One region of the Amedibacterium intestinale genome, then DNA from elsewhere that is predicted to be linked to it. Evidence: predicted binding sites of a transcription regulator. Region 1 holds the regulator's gene; the other holds the start of a gene.

Evidence for each region. The regulator Rex, encoded in region 1, represses fermentation and respiration genes when NADH is low (regulators of the CRP and FNR family bind a similar motif). The targets are predictions, from matches to a motif close to GTGAANNNNTTCAC.
Region 2: pta (phosphate acetyltransferase) is a predicted target of Rex. The motif match lies at 3,297-3,310, and genes of this name have one in related genera.

Annotation. Positions count from the first base shown of each region.
Region 1 is NZ_AP019711.1:1,439,231-1,445,775, reverse strand. It holds gene A9CBEGH2_RS07350 (ABC transporter ATP-binding protein) at 1-74, shown strand, start outside; gene A9CBEGH2_RS07345 (ABC transporter permease) at 156-1,727, shown strand; gene A9CBEGH2_RS07340 (DMT family transporter) at 1,869-2,753, shown strand; gene A9CBEGH2_RS07335 (DUF4272 domain-containing protein) at 2,755-3,882, shown strand; gene A9CBEGH2_RS07330 (redox-sensing transcriptional repressor Rex) at 3,956-4,585, shown strand; gene asnS (asparagine--tRNA ligase) at 4,829-6,211, shown strand; gene A9CBEGH2_RS07320 (GNAT family N-acetyltransferase) at 6,296-6,545, shown strand, end outside.
Region 2 is NZ_AP019711.1:1,925,950-1,932,494, reverse strand. It holds gene purM (phosphoribosylformylglycinamidine cyclo-ligase) at 1-330, shown strand, start outside; gene purN (phosphoribosylglycinamide formyltransferase) at 324-914, shown strand; gene purH (bifunctional phosphoribosylaminoimidazolecarboxamide formyltransferase/IMP cyclohydrolase) at 911-2,443, shown strand; gene A9CBEGH2_RS09645 (folate family ECF transporter S component) at 2,502-3,059, opposite strand; THF riboswitch at 3,119-3,216, opposite strand; gene pta (phosphate acetyltransferase) at 3,376-4,359, shown strand; gene pta (phosphate acetyltransferase) at 4,570-5,544, shown strand; gene A9CBEGH2_RS09630 (RpnC/YadD family protein) at 5,684-6,545, shown strand, end outside.

The DNA.
Region 1 (6,545 bases):
ATACGATGGCAAAATATGATCGTGGAGTTGCCACGTTTCATTCAATGAAAGACAGTCAAGTAAATTATATTTAATTTGGCAAAGCAAACAGAGTATCTAGTGGTGATTATTCGTATGATGAACAGGTCAAATTAAATAAGGAAGATGTTAAAACATTGCAGAAACAATTTCCCAATGCGAATATTACCGCTACCTTCTCTGGAACTAACTATCAGACAAATTTGGATCTGGCTTCACAAATTACCAATGTTGAGAAACTTTTAGAAGGCAGTGATAGTTTGTTTTATCCAACGCAGATACAGGGATTATCCACAATAGATGAAAATAGTTTAAAGAAAAATGGGTTTACCTTAACAGGAAATTTGCCTAAGAAAACAAATGAAATTGTAATTACAGATGTATTGGCGAAAACATTTGAAACATATGGTTTTCAAAATGTTGATAAGAATGGAAACGTAAAAAAAGCAGATGTGAAAAATAAAGCAGATTTGCTTGGGAAAAAGTTAAATGTTCTTATCAACAACAAAGCGGTAGAATTTACGATTTGTGGAATTGTGGATACAAAAATAGACTTGTCTCGTTATGAAACGTTAAAAAATGAGCAGGAAGGTGTTATGAGTTATTACCTGTCTTCAGAATTTGATAAACTTCTAAACAGCAGTTATCATACTATGGGATATATTACCCCTTCTCAATTACAGGAAATCACTGATGCATACCACATGTATTACATGCAAAATAATGGATACAATGCAAATATCAATGTAGAGGATGATTATTTCGATGTTTACTACTACAAAAATGAAAAAGATGTAGAGAAAGATAGATTGCTGGATTTTGGAAATGAAGGCGATATTTATCTGGATTATCGCATGTTTCAAAATGTGAAAGTAGATGGTACTAGAACATTGCAGACAATTATCGAAAGTACTCTTTCTTATGAAGATAGTGAAGAAGAACAGCTAAAGACATTAAAAGAAATAATAAAAACATATCAGAAAGAACTGGAAAAGACACAAGCTGAAATGCTGATGTATGATGTTAGCGGTAATGAAACCAAAATAGATAAGATTGCAGGAATTTATTTTGGGGATAATACTTTAGATGAGGAATATCCAGTTGTTTTAAAAAATCATATGATTCAGAAAATGGGATTTGAAGAAGAAGGTACAGGTGATTTTGTACTTGCTCCTATGGTAGATGATGAACAGCTGAAAAATATGATTACGTATTCCTACACGTCTCAAAATAATGTTCGCTTTCCTTTGGAAAATCAGGTAATGCCGATGCTAACTACTGTAAATTCTGTTGTGGATACCTTACGGCCAGTATTCTTTTATGTAGGTATTGGATTTGCCCTGTTCGCATCCGTATTGTTCTGTAACTTTATTGCGACAAGCATAGCGAATAAAAAACGAGAAATCGGTATTTTAAGAGCGGTTGGTGCCAGAGGATTGGATGTATTGAAAATCTTCTTAAATGAAAGTATCCTTATTGCGTTAATTAACTGGGTATTTGCGTTATTGGCAACGGCAGGAGCGGTTACTTTTATCAATGTTTATATTCGAAAACAATTTGGAATCCTTGTGACGATTTTGAATTTTGGTATCATACAGGTGCTGCTGCTTTTGGGAATTGCTCTTGTGGTAGCACTCATAGCATCCGCACTTCCAGTCTTCCATATTTCACGTAAAAAACCAATTGATGCGATCAAAGATAGAAAATAAGCATGGAAAAACAGGAATTTATTTGTTTCTTTAAAAAACAAACTTCCTGTTTTTTCTGTTATATACAAGCAAAGAAGGAAAACGATGGTATAATACATAATGTCGTGGATAAACTATTTAGGATGGAAGGAAAGTGGATGTATGAATCGAAAAGGAATGTCGGCAGTAGGAATCTCTGCTGTGGTCTATGGAGTTATTCCTATGTTGACCATGTTTTTGTATGCATTTGGAATGGATGCGATTGCGGTGGCATTTTATCGTTTTTTTCTCATTCTTCCCATCGTTTTGCTTATTACAAAAATGCAGGGTATTTCTTTGCGTTTGCCATGGAAACAAGTGGTTTCTATTTTTGTATATGCCGGTTTCTTTTCGGGAAGCACCATGCTGCTTTTAAATCTGGCATATAACTACATTTCTATTGGAACGGCTACTACGCTTCATTTTCTATATCCGGTATTTGTTATTTTGATATGTGCTTTTTATTATCATGATGTGATTGATGCCAGAATGAAAAAGATACTTTTAATCGTACTGCTTGGAATCTTATTTTTTCTAGATAAAGGAAGTAAGGGAAGTATGATAGGAATTGTATTGTCAATGATTTCTGCTGTTACGTATGCGATTTATCTGGTACAGCTGGAAAAACGAAATTTTGCCCAGATGAACCCTCTGGTATTATCCTTTTATATTTCGCTATGTACATGTATATTAATTTTTATTGTAAATTTTTTTACACATTCCATTCATTTTATGCTAACATTACAAGAGCTTTCTTTATTTGTGATTTTATCTTTATGCAGTATTACAGCACTTGGGATGCTGCAGTATGGCTCTCGTTTATTAGGAGCGAAATATACTTCGCTGTTTTCTTTATTAGAACCGATTACCAGCATTGTAACAGGAATCTTGTTTTTAAAGGAAGAAATCGTGGCAGGAAAGCTTATTGGCTGTGCCTTGATTTTGTTTGCGATCATGTATTTGGCACTTGGAAAAACAAAAAAAGAAGAAACAGAAAAGAGGGAATGATATGGCAAAGATGCAATTAACATTATATGCAGCATGTAAAGATGGAAACGATGTTTTAACAGCATTGCATAATGTGTTTCAAAAAGAAATCAAAGAGGTAAAAGAAGAAAATAAGAATATCAGTTTTCTATTACATACACAGACAAAGATAAATATGGAAGTGTGTGATGATGAAGAAATGGTGCGACAGCAAATGGAAGGCATGAGCAATTTCTTTGCGAATGTTCCTTGTGAAAATAAAATGCTTCTACAAAAATTATGTATACAGATTTCATTGTTTCACTGCATTTTCGCTATTGTGATCGATACAGCAAAAGAAGAGCGAACCCATGTATTGAAAATGATTTTTGAAGCAGCAAAAGCATGTCATGGTTTTCTTTTATATCCAGATATGTGTCTATATACAGCAGATGGTGACTTATTGATGGGAATGGATGGCACAAGTGGTGTAGAGGATTTTTCTTTATGTGGTGAAGAAGATGCTTTACAACAGGTAAGTCTTCCTTCTGCTTATGACATGGAAGTATTTGTATCCATAGGAAAAGAATTTGAAAGACAGGGCTGGCTGTATCCAAACTGTATGTTAAACAAGCAGATTTTATTTTCTCAGATACATCTGCCAAAAAAAGAAGATATCGGAAAACGTGCCCTTGCACTATATGCACTGGCATGGTTTTCAAAGCTTTGTCTAGAAGATGATAAAGAACAAAGAAAGCAGTTTGAAGAGTTTAAACAGCGTTTTTCTTTAGAACATTGTTTAACCTCACAAGAAGCATCTTTACTAAAAAAAGATACCTTAGATAAACAGCAGGCAGTGGAATTGCTTTCTAAATTTGAATGTGCAAATATGCTTTTTTGGAGTTTGGGCTATGATGGAGTATCCTCATGGGATGTGTGCGATGTGGAAAAAATGAAAGAATGGATCATGCAGTATGCATCTTTTGAAGATTTCTTAAATCATTGTGCGATAAAAGATGAAAAAGATATTTATACACAATATGTACGTGTATTTTATGCAGAGCACTTCTATATGCAAAGTGCTATGTTATATGTTCCATTATCCTTACAGGAAGATGTGGTTAGTGAACGTCTTCGAGCATGCAAGTGGTTATGTGATGGATGTGAATGAATTGTATAAGTTAAAATTGATAAATTATTCACAAATGTTTCGTTATGTGCTATAATCAAGGCAGGTGATAAAAATGGCAGAAAAAAATGTACCAAAAGCAACATTGCAGCGTTATCCAGTGTATTTAAAAGCTTTGAGAAAACTAAAAAATTCCGGTGTGGAAAGAATCATGTCGAAAGAACTTGCGAATGTTGTAAATATTGAACCAACAACGATTCGAAGAGATTTTTCCTTTTTAGGAAATCTTGGAAAACAGGGGTATGGCTACGATGTAAATCGTTTGATTGAAATCTTTAATCAGCAGCTGGGAATGGATTTTGATGAAAAAATTATTCTAGTTGGAGCTGGTAATATGGGACGTGCCTTGATGAAGTATAATAAATGGGATTATGTCGTAGGTGAAATTGAATGTGCCTTTGATATTAATCCAGATCGTCAGGGGGTACGCTTTGGTATTCCGGTATATGACATTAGTGAATTGGAACAGCGTGTTCCAGAAGGATGTCGTATTGCGATTCTAGCAATCAGTGAAAATATTCAGCAGACGGTGGATCGTTTGATTGCCTGTGGTATAACAGGACTGGTAGATTTTACACATGAGCATATCCAGATTCCAAAAGGGGTTGTATTAAAGAGTGTAGATGTGGTATCATCTATACAGGAATTGGTTTTTGAAACCAATAGTTTGAATGCAGAGCGATGAAGCAGGACGAAATGCAAAGAAGATGAAGAAGCGAGCTGTGAGGGTGAAAGACAGCACATACAAATGCATGGAGAACACCTGTGGAGCTGAATCGGAGAAATTAAGTAGACGATTTCGCAAAAGGATGGCGTTATATCCGTAAAGTGAGCTGCCCATAGATTTTTTATGGGAAACAGGATGGCACCGCGTAATGATACGTTCCTGAAAAGGAACGTTTTTTTATATGAAAAAGGAGGAAATTATATGTTTGAATTTATGACGATTCGTGAGTTATATGAATTGATGCATGCATCTAGAATGGAAATTGACAGTATTGAATATGTACAGCTGCAAGGATGGATTCGTACCAATCGCTGCAGTGGGAAATTAGGTTTTATTGAATTAAATGATGGTACTTATTTCCGTAATGCACAGCTGGTTTATACACAGGATTTAAAAAACTTTGCAGAAGTGGAAAAATATCCAACAGGTGCAGCAATCACAGTTACTGGAAAACTTGTATTGACACCAGAGGGAAAACAGCCTTTTGAACTTCAGGTTACAGAAGCAGTCTTAGAAGGAGATTGTGATCGTGATTATCCTTTACAGAAAAAACGTCACAGTTTTGAATACATGAGAGAGATTCCACATCTTCGTCCTCGTGCAAACTCTTTCTATGCAATTTTCCGTTTGCGTTCAGTTTTATCTATGGCTATTCATGAATTTTTCCAGGATCAGGGATTTGTTTATGTGCACACACCTGTAATTACAGGAAATGATGCAGAAGGTGCAGGAGAAACATTTACTGTTACAACAAGAGATGATGCAGAATACGAAAAAGATTTCTTTGGAAAACATGCATCTTTAACAGTATCCGGGCAGCTGCATGTAGAAGCATTTGCGATGGCATTTCGTGATGTTTATACCTTTGGTCCAACATTTCGAGCAGAAAATTCAAATACGACACGTCATGCAAGTGAATTTTGGATGATTGAACCGGAAATTGCTTTCGCAGATTTAGAAGATGATATGAATCTGATTGAAGATATGATCAAATACTGTATTAACTATTGTCTGGAAAATGCTCCGGAAGAAATGAAATTCTTTGAGAAGATGATTGATAAAGAATGTATCAAACGAATTACAGCAGTACGTGACAGTGAATTTAAACGTATGACGTATTCAGAAGCTATCGAATTGTTGAAAAAAGCAGATGTGAAGTTTGAAAACAGCAACATTGAATGGGGTATGGACTTGCAGAGCGAACATGAACGCTACTTGTGTGAAAAAGTTGTAAATGGTCCAGTATTCCTTACGGATTATCCAAAAGATATCAAGGCGTTCTACATGCGTTTAAATGATGATAATAAAACCGTTGCAGCTTGTGACTTGTTAGTGCCTGGTGTTGGTGAGCTTGTTGGTGGAAGCCAGCGTGAAGAGCGCTATGATGTATTAGAGGCACGTATGAAAGAAATGGGTATGGAAAGTGAAAGCCTGCAATGGTATATGGATCTTCGCCGTTTTGGTGGATGTAAACATGCAGGATTTGGTTTAGGATTTGACCGTATGCTGATGTATTTAAGTGGTATGCAGAATATTCGTGATGTAGAACCATTCCCACGTACACCTAAAAATTTAGTATTCTAATTTTAAAAGCTTTCGAAATTTGATTTTCGAAAGTTTTTCTTTATCCTCACAAAAAAACCATATATAATAGCTAAGGTGATATTTATGGATACACATATTCGTTTCGCAAGATTACAAGATACAAAAGAAATTTTATCGATATATGCACCGTATGTGCTGCATGACAGTGCAACATTTGAATATGAAGTGCCTTCTATAAAAACATTTAAACAGAGGATACAAACAATTCAGCAATTTTATCCTTATCTTGTATATGAAGAAAATAATGAAATTCTAGGCTATGCATATGCCAGCCGCTATAAAGAAAGAAAAGCATACGCATGGGATGTGGAAG
Region 2 (6,545 bases), 490 kb from region 1:
CACTTGCTTGGTAAAGTAGATATCAAAGGAATGAGCCACATTACAGGTGGAGGTTTCTATGAAAATGTACCAAGAATGTTGAAAGAAGGACAAGGGGTAAGTATTGATTTAAACTCTTATCCTCATAAGCCAATCTTTGATATGATTGCAAGATATGGAAATATTGAAACAAAAGAAATGTGCAATGTATTCAATATGGGTATTGGATTCATTATGGCTGTAGATAAAGAAGATGTAGAAAAAGTGCAGAGTTTACTAGCTGAAATCAATGAAGAATCTTATGTCATTGGTGAAGTAACAAATAGTGGCAGTGTGGATTTAACATGGTAAAATTAGCAATCTTTGCAAGTGGAAGTGGTACAAATTTTGAGAATATCATTACTACGATACAAAATGGAAAATTAAAAAATGCAGTATGTGAACTCTTAATTGTAGATAAAGAACATGCTTATGCAATAGAGAGAGCAAAAAAATTAAACATACCTTATCTATATGTAAATCCAAAAGCATATGCAAATAAGGAAGAATATGAAACGGAAATTTTAAAGCATTTAAAAGACAAAGGGGTACAGTTGATTGTATTGGCTGGATATATGCGCTTTATTGGAAAAGTGCTTTTAGAAGCCTATCCAAAAAGAATCATCAATATTCATCCAGCCTATCTTCCAAATTTCCCAGGAGCACATGGAATTCGTGATGCCTATGAGGCTAAAGTTAGCTTCACAGGTGTTACGGTACATTATGTTGATGAAGGAGTAGATACAGGGGAAATCATTCATCAAGAGAAGATTGATATTGATCCTTCCTGGAGTTTAGATACTTTGGAAGAACATGTACATGCACTGGAATATCAAATGTTTCCTGGTGTTATTCAAACCATTTGCGAACAAATAGAAAGAGAGGATACAAAATGAAAAGAGCATTGGTAAGTGTATCTGATAAAACAGGGCTTGTAGAATTCGTGTCACAGCTTTGTGAATTAGGATATGAAATCATCTCCACAGGAGGTACAAAAAAAGCATTGGAAAATGCAGGAATTCAAACAATAGGAATTTCTGATGTGACAGGATTTCCAGAAATTATGGATGGACGTGTAAAAACCTTACATCCAAAAGTACATGGAGCACTACTATGTGTACGTGATAATCCTGCCCATGTACAGGCATTGAAAGAGAATGAAATCGAATATATTGACTTGGTATGTGTAAACTTATATCCATTTAAAGAAACGGTGTTAAAAGAAGGAGTAACACACGAGGAAATCATTGAAAACATTGATATCGGTGGTCCAAGCATGTTAAGAAGTGCATCAAAAAACTATCGTTATATACCGGTTATATGTGATCCCAAAGATTATGATAAAGTAATTACAGAATTAAAAGAAAATGGAGAAACTACTTTAACAACAAGAGAACATCTTGCCGCAAAAGTATTCCGTCATACAGCTCGCTATGATGCGATGATTGCGGATTATCTAACAAACAAAACAGAAGAAAAATTTCCTGAATCTATTACTATTACATACGATAAAGTACAAGATCTTCGTTATGGAGAAAACCCACACCAAAGTGCTGCTTTCTATAAAGGAATGAATCCAAAATATTCTTTAGCAAACGCAACACAGTTACATGGAAAAGAATTATCTTATAATAATATTCAGGATGGAAATGCTGCGATTGAAATCTTAAAAGATTTTGAAGGACAGTATGCTGCTGTTGGTGTAAAACATATGAATCCATGTGGTGTTGGAATTGGAAACAGCATTGAAGAAGCATGGGATAAAGCATATGAAGCAGATCCTGTTTCAATTTTTGGTGGAATTGTTGCGTTAAATGATGTGGTAAGTGTACCTCTTGCGGAAAAATTATCAAAGATTTTCCTTGAAATTATTATTGCGCCTGATTTTGAACCAGAAGCATTTGAAATCTTATCCAAAAAGAAAAATATTCGCTTGATGAAATTGGATACAACATTGGAAGTAAACAACAAATTGAAATTTACAAATGTAAATGATGGTATGTTAATCCAGGATATGGATACTCACCAAATTACAAAAGAAGATTTGCGTTGTGTAACGAATCGTAAACCTACAGAAGAAGAAATCGAACAGCTTTTATTCGCATGGAAAGTTGTAAAACATGTGAAGTCGAATGCAATCGTACTTGTAAAAGACAATATGACAATTGGTGTTGGTGCTGGACAGATGAATCGTGTAGGTTCTGCGAAGATTGCGATCGAACAGGCTGGTGAAAAAGCAAAAAGTTCTGTTATGGGATCTGATGCTTTCTTCCCAATGCCAGATACTGTAGAAGAAGCAGTAAAAGCAGGTGTTACTGCTATCATTCAGCCAGGTGGTTCTATTAAAGATCAGTTGTCAATCGATGTATGTAACGAACATGGTATTGCCATGGTATATACAGGAGTAAGACATTTTAAACATTAAAATACAAAAAGAAAAGTATCGAGGCAATTTAGAACTTCGATACTTTTTTACAGTTAAACTATTTATTTTTATGAATAGATATTCTAGATGCAGTCTTTAAGGTAATATAAAGCAATGCAGTATCTATTGGAAACATCACTATATTTTTTATGATACGTGGCATAGCAAATAAAGCATTGCCATATAAAATATTAAGCCAGATAGGTGTTAATATAAGATTAATGACAATAACTACAGTTAATCGACATAAAATGGTTCTTGGAAGTGTAACCTCTTTTTTGTAGAGAAAACATCCGTAAATAAAAGCACTGACAAAAGCATTAATGGTAAATCCAGGGAAAAAAGGTCCAGATGGTCTTACAATATAATTTAATAAATCCGCAATAACACCAGCCAGTCCAGTTAGTAATGGACCATACATCATGGCACATACACCAACTGCCAAGTAACTAAATGAAATCTCTAATAGATTACTGATAACGATCCTGACAGAAGAAATAACCACATGTAAAGCCGTTAACATGGCACAGCCACATAAAGATTTAACACTTTTTATTTCTAAAGCGGAATCTTTTATGCGCTGCATAAAAGTAAGAGTATTTTGTTTTGTATGCATATAAAAAACCTCCTTTTCCATATTGCATATAGAAAAAGAGGTTAATTTTTCCTATGTGCAACAGCGGGATGCGAGAAAGAAATCGCAAGAAACACTTTTCGCCCGTCTGACAACTCCCCGTTCAGACGATACTTAACGCTTCTTTCTCTACTCTGCGTACAGTTGTGATTATAGACGCTTTTGTATAAAAAAACAACTTAAAAGTATAAATAAATTTATAAAAATAAAGAAAAGATTGTGAATTTTTTTATTAGTAAAAATAAGCTTTTTTACATATATACAAGTTGTATAATAATAGTAGAGAGAAGGTGAATTTATGTTTCATGCGCTAAAAGAAAAAATTAAAGGAAAAGGAACAAGAATCGTATTTACAGGAGGAAGTGATCAACGTGTTATTGAAGCGGCCATTCGTTTAAAAAAAGAGAATATTCTTGAGCCGATACTACTAGGAAATCGTGAAGAAATTTTGTATGCCGCAAAGGGGAAAGGATTTGATGTAGAAGGAATTGAACTACTAGATCCAAAAGAGTATCATTCTATAGATAAAATGGTAAAGCGTGTAGTTGAACTTCGAAGAGGAAAATTGGATGAGAAAATGGCTTACGAAGAATGTCTAAAACCCAATTTTTTTGGAACGATGTATGTAGAAATGGGATATGCTGATGGATTATTAGGCGGGGCAACTTATTCCACAGCCGATACGATTCGACCTGCATTGCAGCTGATACGTACAAAAGCGGGGAATTCTATTGTATCCAGCTGTTTCATTATGTTGAAAGAAGGAATAGAGCCATTGGTCATGGCGGATTGTTCAATTAATATTGATCCTACGATTGATAATGTTGTAGAAATTGCATTGCAGACGGCAGAAACAGCACGTCAGTTTGGAATTGAACCGCGTATGGGACTGTTATCCTATTCAACTTTAGGTTCTGCAAAAGGTACAAGTGTAGAAAAAATGCAGGAAGCATCAAAACGTTTAAAAAGAATTTCCCTGGACTTTGAAGTAGAAGGAGAACTACAATTTGACTGTGCAATTGTTCCAGAGGTCGCAAAACTGAAGGCACCAAAATCAAGAATTGCAGGAAACGTTAACACGTTTATTTTTCCTAATATTGATGCAGGAAATATTGGGTATAAGATTGCGGCACGCTTAGGAGAGTATGAAGCAGTTGGACCAATCCTTCAAGGATTAAATGCACCAATTAATGACTTATCAAGAGGCTGTAATGCAGAAGAGGTATATAAGATGGCAATGATTACAGCTGCACAAAAATATATGAATAAAGAAGAAGCATAAATAGGATAATATTAGCGGATGCATAAAAATGCATCCGTATTCATTTCGTTGGTTAAAAGGTATAAAAATAACATAGAAGAGATATAAATTCTGATTTTCTATAGAAACAAAATAATAGAATTTGTGAAAATTTTCATTTGTGTAAAAATGCTTTTTTTATACAAATACAGGGTGTATAATTATCTTTGGTAAGAAAGAGAGGAATCATAAATGATTAACGCACTTAAAGAAAAAATCAAGGGGAAAGGAACAAGAATCGTTTTTACAGAAGGTTCTGATCCACGTATCTTAGAAGCCGCTGTTCGTTTACATAAAGAAAAAGTTGTAGAACCAGTATTATTGGGAAATCGTGCAGAAATTATTGGTTCTGCACAGGCTGAAGGATTTGATATTGAAGGGATTGAAATGTTAGATCCAGCTGAATACAAAAACATGAATATGATGGTAAAACGCGTAGTTGAATTACGTAAAGGAAAAATGGATGAAGCTGCAGCACGTGAAGCATGTCTAAAAACAAATTTCTTCGGGACAATGTATGTTGAATTAGGATGTGCTGATGGATTGCTTGGTGGAGCTACTTATTCTACAGCAGATACAGTTCGTCCAGCACTTCAGTTAGTAAAAACAAGACCTGGAAACTCTATTGTATCTAGCTGCTTCATTATGATGAAAGAAGGAGAAGAAACACTTGTTATGGGTGACTGCTCAATCAACATTGATCCAAGTGCAGATGATTTGGTAGAAATTACACTACAGACGGCTCATACTGTACGTCAGTTTGGAATTGAACCACGTATTGGTTTATTATCATATTCAACATTAGGTTCTGCAAAAGGTACAAGTGTAGAGAAAGTAAAAGAAGCATCTACTCGTTTAAAACGTATGCCTTTAGATTTCGGTGTTGAAGGAGAAGTTCAGTTCGACTGTGCAGTAGCTCCTGAAGTAGCAAGCTTAAAAGCTCCAAACTCTACAGTAGCAGGAAAAATCAATACTTTTATTTTCCCAAATATCGATGCAGGAAATATTGGGTATAAAATTGCTGCTCGTTTAGGTGGATATGAAGCTATTGGACCAATCCTACAGGGATTAAATGCACCAATTAACGACTTGTCTCGTGGATGTAATGCAGAAGAAGTTTACAAAATGGCAATCGTTACAGCTGCTCAGAAATACATGGATATTTAATAAACATAAAAATTATGCGGATACACGAAAGTGTATCCTTTTTATTTGAGAAATATATAGATAATAAAAATGAATTTCATGAAAAATAATTATAAGAAATTTTATTACTTTTTTGTATTTTTACCTATTGGTTTCGTATATGTATAGTGAAAAGGATAAAGTGTATCCAAACATGCTTTCCATATATCACGATATCGGTATAGACAAACAATATTCTTATTTTATAATGAAGATGGATATCTCTTATCTTTCCTTCATCAATATTATATCCGATCAAGAAGTATCAAAAGAGGAGCTGATGAATATGGGAAAACAGGATATCGCACTAAAATCTTATTTCAAAAATAATGATCGCTTTGCGGATTTAATTAACACAGGCATATACAATGGCATACAGGTTGTTAAACCTGATGATTTGGAAGAACTTGATACGGATTCATCGCTGTATATCCATACGCAGGGGATGAAGATTCCCCTTGCAAGAGTAAGAGATGTTATCCGAAAATCTGCAGGAGATTGTGAATATGTGATTTATGGGGTTGAAAATCAATCCAGTATCCATTATGCAATGCCTTTGCGTGTGATGATGTATGATACTTTGACCTATGAAGCAGAATGCAGACAGTTTGTAAATACGAGAAGAAACAGGAAAGACAGTGAATATCTTTCTAAAATGCGTAAAAATGATCGTATTCATCCAGTATTTACACTAGTCATATATTATGGAGAAGCACCATGGGATGGGGCAAGAAGTCTGAAAGACATGATGGTGGATATGCCGAAATGGATGGAAAAAAGATTCAATGACTATCCTATGAAGCTGCTGGAAATAGGAACCTGCAGAAATACATTTCAAAATCAGGATATCTTTAATTTCATAAAGATTATACAGCTTTTATACAGTGACAAAGTAGAAGAACTGCAAAGGTATTATGCGAATATAAAAGTAGGAAGAGATACAGCAGAACTGGTAGGAACGATAACGGAAAATGAAGAAATAT